Regions from separate parts of the Mesorhizobium sp. P2_E9 genome, predicted to be linked through region 2. Evidence: predicted binding sites of a transcription regulator. Region 2 holds the regulator's gene; the other holds the start of a gene.
What was found. Region 2 encodes PhoB, which activates phosphate uptake and scavenging genes when phosphate is short. Its sites were predicted from a motif close to TGTCATNNANCTGTCAT; they were not measured.

Region 1 (4,421 bases), on a different contig from region 2:
TCTCCTGCCTGGCTCTCGAACCAGCGCATATGGAATTCCCTGAGATAGTAGGAGCCCATCAGCCAATAGCCGTCGTCGTCGCCCCAGTTGATCACGGTAAGGTCGCCCTTCAGCCGCCCGTCCGGCCCGAGCATCGGCGCCAGCCGCGCTTGGCCCGCCTTCGGCAGCCTGCAGGCAAGCAGCCGGTCGAGCCATGCCTCGGCGCCTGGCCCCGACACCGCATAGCGCGCATAGGCCGAGATATCGACGAGACCGGCGGCACGCCGGACCTGCAACGCCTCGTCGCCGACGATATCGAAGGCGTTGGAGCGCTTGAGCGTGGTGTTCTCGCGAAATCCCATCGGCGCGAAATAGGCCGGGATTTCCAGCCCCCACGACGCCGTCCATTCGCAGCCCGCCGCACTCATGCCGTCATAGGCGCCGGGGCGTTTCAAAGGCCGGCCCGCCGGCAGCCGCTCATTGGGAAAGGTCATGACGAAACGGCGTGAATAGAATTGCCGCGTCGTCTGCTTGAGATATTCCCGGTTGGTGGCAAAGGCGCCGTAGCGGGCAATGTCCATGCCGAAAATGTCGGCCTGCGGCTCGCCATAAATCATCCACTCGGCCAGCGATTTGCCGACGCCACCGCCCTGGCTGAAACCGGCCATGACGCCACAGGCGACCCAGTAGTTTTTCAGCCCGCGCACCGGTCCGACGATCGGGTTGCCGTCGGGGGTAAAGGTGAAGGCGCCGTTGACCCATTTGCGGATGCCGGCCGTCGCCAGGCACGGAAAGCGCTCATGCGCCTTGGCGAGCTCCGGACTGATGCGGTCGATGTCTTCCGGGATCAGCTCGATGCCGTAGTCCCATGGCGCGCCATCCATGTTCCAGTGCTTCGGGTTCTGCTCATAGACGCCGAGCAGCACGCCCTTGCGCTCTTGCCGCAGGTAGGAAAAACCGTCGAGATCGACGGCGATGCCGATCTCCCGGTCCAGTGCCGCGATCTCCGGAATGTCCTCGGTGATGAAATAGTGATGCTCCATCGGCGTCACCGGCAGGTCGACACCGGCCATGCGGCCGAGCTGCTTTGCCCACAAGCCACCGGCGTTGACGACGTGCTCGGCGACGATAGTGCCTTGCTCGGTGACGACGTCCCAATGGCCATCGGCGCGGGCCTTCAGCTCGACGACGCGGTTGCGCAGGATGATATCGGCGCCGCGCTTCTTCGCGGCACCGGCATAGGCATGTGTCGTGCCGTAGGGGTCGAGATGGCCTTCGTTGGAATCATGCAGGCCGCCCAGCACACCGGTGACATCGACGATCGGGCAGATCTGTTTGATCTCTTCCGGGGTCACCAGCCGGGCGGTCTCGATGCCGACCGACTGGAACACCGCCCAGGCCGATTTCAGCCATTCCCAGCGCTGGGGATCGCTAGCGATGTTGACGCCGCCGGTCATATGCAGGCCGATGTCCTGGCCGGATTCGGCCTCGATCTCGCGGTAGAGGTTGATGGTGTAATCCTGCAGCGCCGCGACATTGGGATCGGCGTTGAGCGCATGGAAACCGGCCGCCGCGTGCCAGGTCGAGCCGGCCGTCAATTCGGCGCGCTCGATCAGCGCCACGTCGGACCAGCCGAACCGCGTCAGGTGGTAGAGCACCGAGGCGCCGACCACCCCACCCCCGATAACCACTGCGCGATAATGCGGCTTCAAGGCTTCCCTCCCGATCTGTCAGAGGCCGCACCATATACGCGCTGTACATAAGTGTCTAGTGCGGAGCTTGGACACCCGAATGCATGTGCGAAGGACCATCAATTCCGTCGCCCGAGCGCATGCTTTTCTCGACCTGCGAACAAGCCGGCGGGCATGCATGCCGCACTGTCACGCAAGCATCATGTTCGCGCCTTAGACCGCCTTTGGGGGGCGCGCGGCATCATCGATGTATCGCCTCTTTCAGCTTTTCGTCCTTCGGCCGCTCCGGCACATCTGTCAGAAAGAGGATTGTCCATGAAACAGCTTTACCGAACCGCCTCGCTCGGCGTCGCGCTGGCCCTGTTCACCGCCTTGACGCCGACGCTCGCCGACAGCACCGCGACCGTCCTCGTCAACAAGGGCCTGGTCGGCGTCGGCCGCATCCCGGCCGCGCAGCGCGACAAGTTCGGCGAGACCTTCGGCTCAGGTTCCGGCATGGCGATCGACACAGCTGGCTGGACGCATGACGCGGGCACCTACAAGGGGTCGCTCTGGCTGCTGCCGGATCGCGGCTACAATGTCGCCGGCACCACCGATTACCGGCCGCGCATCAACACGATCGGCATCGAATTCACCCCGGCGGCACCAGGCGCCGCCGGCCAGGAGCAGACCGAAGTCAAGGCGACGCTGGCCGACACCATGCTTCTGACCGACGACAAGGGCGCCGACGCCACCGGCCTCGATCCGCTGTCGGATGTGCGCGCCGCTGCCGGCGACATGCCGATGCTGCCCGCCGCCACCAATGGCAAGCTCGCCCTCGACAACGAGGCGATCGTGCGGCTGCCTGAGGGCTCGATGTTCATCTCCGACGAATATGGCCCCAACATCTACCGGTTCTCGGCGCAAGGCCGCCTGCTGTCGGCGACGCAGCCGCCGGCGGCCCTCGTACCAACGCGCAAAGGCACGCCGAATTTCTCCTCGGACAATCCCGGTCCAGGTGCTGCCGAGCCCGATCCGAAGGATCCCGATACCGGCCGCCAGAACAACCAGGGCCTGGAAGGCATGGCGATGACGCCGGACGGCAAGTTCCTGATCGCCGTGCTGCAGTCGGCGACCAGGCAGGATGGCGGCGATTCGGGCTCGACCCGGCAGAACACACGGGCGCTGGTCTATGACGCCTCCGACCTCGCCCATCTCAAGCTGGCGCATGAATATGTCGTGCCTCTGCCAGTGTTCAAGGACGCCAAGGGCAAGACCAAGATCGCCGCGCAAAGCGAGATCGTGGCGCTGTCGGACACATCCTTCCTGATGCTGGCGCGCGACAGCGGCAACGGCCAGGGGGTGAAGGGCGACACCTCGCTTCTGCGCCAGATCTTCGTCGTCGACGTTTCGACCGCGACCGACATCGCCGGCGGCGCCTTCGATGCCGCCGACAAGCCGGTCGCCCCCAAGGGCGTGCTCGATCCGTCGGTGACGCCGGCTAAGCTGACGCCGTTCATCGACATCAACGACAATGCGCAGCTCAATCGCTTCGGCTTGCACAATGGCGCGCCGAACGACCACAACAATCTGTCCGAGAAGTGGGAAGCGATGTCGCTGGCCAGCGTGCTCGACCCGAAGCTGCCCGACGACTACTTCCTGTTCGTCGCCAATGACAACGACTTCCTTGCCCAGGACGGCTTCCAGGTCGGCGCCCCCTACAAGGCCGATGACGGCGCGAATGTCGACACCATGTTCCTGGTCTATCAGGTCACGCTTCCCGGCCTCGCAAAGAAGTAGTCACCCCTATCCAGGCGGGCGCGCTTGGCGCGTCCGCCTATCTCTTGTTTTACGCAATTCCGGACGGAAAACCGCTTCACACTTTTCCTGGAATTGCTCCAGGCAGGTCGTGAAGGCTACTTCAAGAACTCCGCGTCCTTCGGCACGCCCGCATCGATCGGTTCCGCCGTCCTGCTCGACACGGCCATGATCTTGCCGGCAGCCGACAAATTGGGACGCACGAAAACCTGGGCGGGGCCGTTAACCCGGCTGTAGAGGTCGATGATGTCCTGGTTCATGAAACGCACGCAGCCCGACGATGCGTTCTTGCCGATGGAATCCCACTCCGGCGTGCCGTGCAGCCGGTACATCGTGTCCTTGCCGTCGCGGAAGAGATAGAGCGCGCGGGCGCCGAGCGGGCTCTGCGGACCGGGCGGCATGCCATCCTTGAATTTCGCCAGTTCCGGCCGGCGCTTGATCATTTCCGGCGGCGGCGTCCACACCGGCCACTTCTTCCGCGCCTGGATCACGGCGCTGCCGGTCCAGCCGAAGCCGGCCTTACCGAGGCTGACGCCGTAACGGATAGCCTTGCCGCCATCGCGCACCAGATAGAGGAAGTGCTCGGAGACATCGACGACGATCGTGCCGGGTTTTTCACCGGTCGGGTCGGCCACGATCTGGCGCACGAATTTCGGATCGAGCTTGGCCACCGGGATGGCCGGCAGCTGAAAGCCCTCATCGGTGCGCGCGGTATACATTGTTGCGGTATCGCCGAGCGCCGGCTCGGGCGGAGCAGAGGCCACCGGCGGCGGCGTCACCACCTCCGTCGTGGTGCAGGCTGAAAGAGCTACCGCGGCCGCACCGAAAGCGGATGCACCCAGAAACTCGCGCCGGTTCAGGCGCTCGGAAAACAGCGGACTATCGGACATGAACCCCCCGGCTATTGATAAGATCTGGTAAGCAATGCGGGCCCCACGCCCCCGGGATCAATAG
Region 2 (4,421 bases):
TTGTCGCCGGCGGCCTCGATCGCCTTCTTCATGGCGGCTTCGTCGGTCTTCCAGCGCTCTTCCTGGAAGTTGGACCAAGAAACGCCGATGACCTTGTCCTTCGCCTGCGCGACCGACACAAGCGTCAGCGACATGGCGACACCCGCCAGGATGGCGGCTGTGAATCTCTTCATGATATTCCTCCCTGCGCCGCGTATGGCGCGACCAAACTGGCCCTAAGGCCGGCACAAAGGCTCTATTTTTTCGAGCCTCGAAAAAACACTGATCGAACACCGGAACGCTGTCAACAACGATTCTGATGGATTTTGATGTCCTTGTGAATTTTTTTCGAGCCTCGGAATAAATAAATGACAGGACGGGCCGCTTCTGCCAGTATTTGACCGTGTCGTCGGCAGCGTTCGAGGGGCCGGAGGAACCGCGGCGACCGGGAGGATGTGGGAAAACATGTCGGTCGGAATCCGCCACGACGATCTGCGCCGGCGCAACCGCGCCATGGTGATTGCGGCCGTGCGCCGGGCCGGTCGGCCCTCGCGCACCGAGATTGCCGCGACCACCGGCCTCAGCCACTCGACCATATCGGCGATCTCTTCCGACCTGATCGGCGAAGGCATCCTGGCCGAAGGCAAGCCGAGCGAGGCCGGCGCGCTCAAGCGCGGCCGGCCGCAGGTCGGCCTCGGCCTCAATCCGGAGGCCGCGGCTGTCATGACCGTGGTGCTGTCGCTGAATTTCCTCTCCGTCGCCGTCATCGACTATGCCGGCCAGGTCGTATCGGAGGAACAGCGCCGGCTGGACACGCTGACCATGTCGCGCGAGGCGCTGATCGGCGAATGCGTCGCCATCGTGCGGCGGCGCCTCGATGATCCCGATATCGACGTGCGCAGCGTCGCCCGCATCGCGCTGGCGATCCAGGGCATCACCGACACCGAGGCCCGGGCGATGCTCTGGTCTCCGATCACGCCGCAGACCAACATCGCCTTCGCCGACATACTCGAGGCCGAGTTCGGTATCCCCGCCACCATGGAAAACGACTGCAACATGATGGCGGTGGCGCTGCGCTGGCGCGATCCCGAGCGCTACCGCGACGACTTCATCGCCATCCTTCTGTCGCACGGCATCGGCATGGGCCTGGTGCTGAAGGGCGAGCTGTTCACGGGCACCCATTCCTCGGGCGGCGAGTTCGGTCACATGATCCATCGGCCCGGCGGCGCGCTTTGCCGTTGCGGACGCCGCGGCTGCGTCGAGGCCTATGCCGGCAACTATGCCATCTGGCGCAACGCCAGGCAGCTCAGTGAGGACACCGAGCCAGTGGCCGATGTCAGCGACGCGCAGATGCGGGCGCTGGCCGCGACGGCACGCGAACGCGACGGGCCTGAGCGCGAAGCCTACCGCAAGGCCGGCGAGGCACTGGGTTATGGGCTCGGCAGCCTGTTCGCGCTGATCGATCCCGCGCCCGTCGCCATGGTCGGCGTCAGTGCCGCCGCCTTCGACCTGATCGAGCCGGCACTGCGCGAAGCGATCGCGCAGACCGCCGGCGGTCAGCACTCGAAATCGATTTCCTTCGACACCGAGCCGAACGAACTGCCTCTGATCCGCGAAGGCTGCGCCATGCGCGCGCTGACCTTCGTCGACCAGGAGATTTTCGCACCGGGCGTGCAGGCGAGAGCTGGCACCGGAAAGAACGTTGCCTGAATCAGGTCCCGCTCAATCTTCCCTGATCGCGTAGCCCGCCCCGCGAATGGTGCGGATGACGTCCGGCATACGGCCATTGTTGACCGCCTTCCGCAACCGGCCGACGTGCACGTCCACCGTGCGCTCGTCGATGTAGATCGTCTCGCCCCAGACATTGTCGAGCAACTGGCTGCGCGAGAACACGCGGCCGGGATGACGCATCATGAATTCGAGCAGGCGGAACTCGGTCGGCCCGAGCCGGATCTCGCTCTTCTTGCGATAGACCCGGTGCGATTCACGGTCGAGCACGATGTCGCCGACCTTGAGCACACTGGACAGAACTTCCGGCTTGGCGCGGCGCAGCAGCGCCTTGACGCGAGCCATGAATTCCGGCGTCGAGAACGGCTTGACCAGATAGTCGTCGGCACCGGTCGAGAGCCCACGTACGCGGTCGCTTTCTTCGCCCCGCGCGGTCAGCATGATGATCGGCAGCCGCTCGGTCTCGGGCCGCATCCGCAGGCGGCGACAGAGTTCGATGCCGGACACCGCCGGCACCATCCAGTCGAGCACCAGAAGGTCGGGCACGTTCTCCTGCAGGCGGATCTCAGCCTCGTCGCCGCGCGGCACCACCTCCACCTGGTAGCCTTCGGATTCAAGATTGTAACGGAGCAGCACCCCCAGCGGCTCCTCATCCTCCACCACCATAATGCGTGGCGCGATCATCGATTGGTCACCTCTTGCGTCAGGCCGCTGGCGCCGACATCGCCGTTTCATCCTGCTTGGGACGATTGGCGGGCAACTGCGTGCCGGTCAGGACATAGTAGGCGTTTTCGGCGATGTTGGTCACGTGGTCGCCGATGCGTTCGAGATTCTTGGCGCAGAACAACAGATGCGTGCACGCCGTGATGTTGCGCGGATCCTCCATCATGTAGGTCAGCAGTTCGCGAAAGACGGAGGTGTATTTGACGTCGATGCGTTCGTCGTCGGCGCGCAGCTTCGCCAGGGCAGCGGCATCGCGCGCCGCATACTCCTCGATCACGCCCTGCACCTGGATCAGCACCAGCTGTGCCATGGCGTCGATGGAATGCGACAGGTCGCGCGGCGTGGCGCTGAGACCGACGGTGCCGACACGCTTGGCTATGTTCTTGGCAAGGTCGCCAATGCGCTCGAGGTCGCCGGCCATGCGGATCGAGCCGACGACATGGCGCAGATCGTCGGCCATCGGCTGGCGCTTGGCGATCAGCGTGATGGCGCGGTCGTCGAGTTCGCGCTGGCGCGCATCCATGATGGCATCGTCGGAGACCACACGCTGTGCCAGCGCGTTGTCGGAATTCAGCAGCGCCTTGGTGGCGCCGCCGACCATCGAGCCGGCGAGGTCGCCCATATCGCTGATCAGCCTGCTGATCTGTCCGAGATCCTCGTCGAAGGCTGCGACTGTGTGTTCGGCCATGATCCTGGTCCTCGTATGCGTGCGATCAGCCGAAGCGGCCGGTGATGTAGTCTTGCGTGCGCTTCTCGCGAGGCGACGTAAAGATCTTCTCGGTTTTGTCGAACTCGACCAGTTCGCCCAGATACATGAAGGCGGTCTGCTTCGAGACGCGCGCCGCCTGCTGCATGTTGTGGGTGACGATGACGATCGTGTAGTCGGCCTGCAACTCGTCGATCAGTTCCTCGATCTTGGCGGTCGACAGCGGGTCAAGCGCCGAGGCCGGCTCGTCGAGCAGGATGACTTCCGGCTTCACCGCCACCGTGCGGGCGATGCACAGCCGCTGCTGCTGGCCGCCTGACAGGCTGAGGCCGCTGGCATTGAGCTTGTCCTTGACCTCGTTCCACAGGGCTGCGCGCTTCAGCGCCTGCTCGACGCGGCCGTCCATCTCGGCCCTGCTGATCTTCTCATAGAGCCTGACGCCGAAGGCGATGTTCTCATAGATCGACATCGGGAACGGCGTCGGCTTCTGGAACACCATGCCGATCTTGGTGCGCAGCAGGTTGAGATCCTGCGAACGGTCGAGAACGTTCTGACCGTCGAGCAGCACCTGGCCCTCGGCGGTCTGCTTGGGATAGAGCTCGTAGATGCGGTTGAAGACGCGCAGCAGCGTCGACTTTCCGCAGCCCGACGGCCCGATGAAGGCGGTGACGCTGCGCTCGGGCAGCGACAGCGTGATATCCTTCAGCGCCTTCGACTGGCCGTAGTAGAAGTTGAGGTTCTTGACCTCGATCTTTACCTTGGCGGCCGCCTCGGCGGCGATCGTCATGTCTGGAGACAACATCTGGCTCATTTGTCCTCTCTGCGTCCGGTCAGGCTGCGCGCAACGATGCTTAGAGCGAGAACCGTCAATGTGATGATGAGTGCGCCAGTCCAGGCCAGCTGCTGCCATTCCTCGTAAGGGCTGAGAGCGAACTGGAAGATGGTCACAGGCAGGCTGGCCATCGGCGCGTTGAGATTGCTCGACCAGAACTGGTTGTTCAGCGCCGTGAAAAGAAGCGGTGCCGTCTCGCCGGAGATGCGGGCGATGGCCAGCAATATGCCGGTGACAATGCCGGACATCGCGGCGCGGTAGGCAACCGACTTGATGACCACCCAGCGCGGCGCACCGATCGCGGTGCCGGCTTCGCGCAACGCGTTGGGCACCAGGTTCAGCATGTCTTCGGTGGTGCGCACGACGACCGGGATGACCAGGATGGCAAGCGCGACGGCGCCGGCGATCGCCGAGAAATGCCCCATCGGCCGCACCATCAGCTCATAGACGAAC

Region 1: a site for PhoB is predicted at 1,858-1,874, ahead of AC1D05_RS07630 (esterase-like activity of phytase family protein). Genes of this name have one in related genera too.

The regions. Positions count from the first base shown of each region.
Region 1 covers NZ_JBFUET010000003.1:326,823-331,243, forward strand. The annotation lists gene AC1D05_RS07625 (GcvT family protein) at 1-1,691, opposite strand, end outside; gene AC1D05_RS07630 (esterase-like activity of phytase family protein) at 1,986-3,449, shown strand; gene AC1D05_RS07635 (L,D-transpeptidase) at 3,566-4,357, opposite strand.
Region 2 covers NZ_JBFUET010000005.1:299,600-304,020, forward strand. The annotation lists gene xylF (D-xylose ABC transporter substrate-binding protein) at 1-173, opposite strand, end outside; gene AC1D05_RS11705 (ROK family protein) at 445-1,689, shown strand; gene phoB (phosphate regulon transcriptional regulator PhoB) at 1,702-2,391, opposite strand; gene phoU (phosphate signaling complex protein PhoU) at 2,411-3,118, opposite strand; gene pstB (phosphate ABC transporter ATP-binding protein PstB) at 3,144-3,947, opposite strand; gene pstA (phosphate ABC transporter permease PstA) at 3,944-4,421, opposite strand, start outside.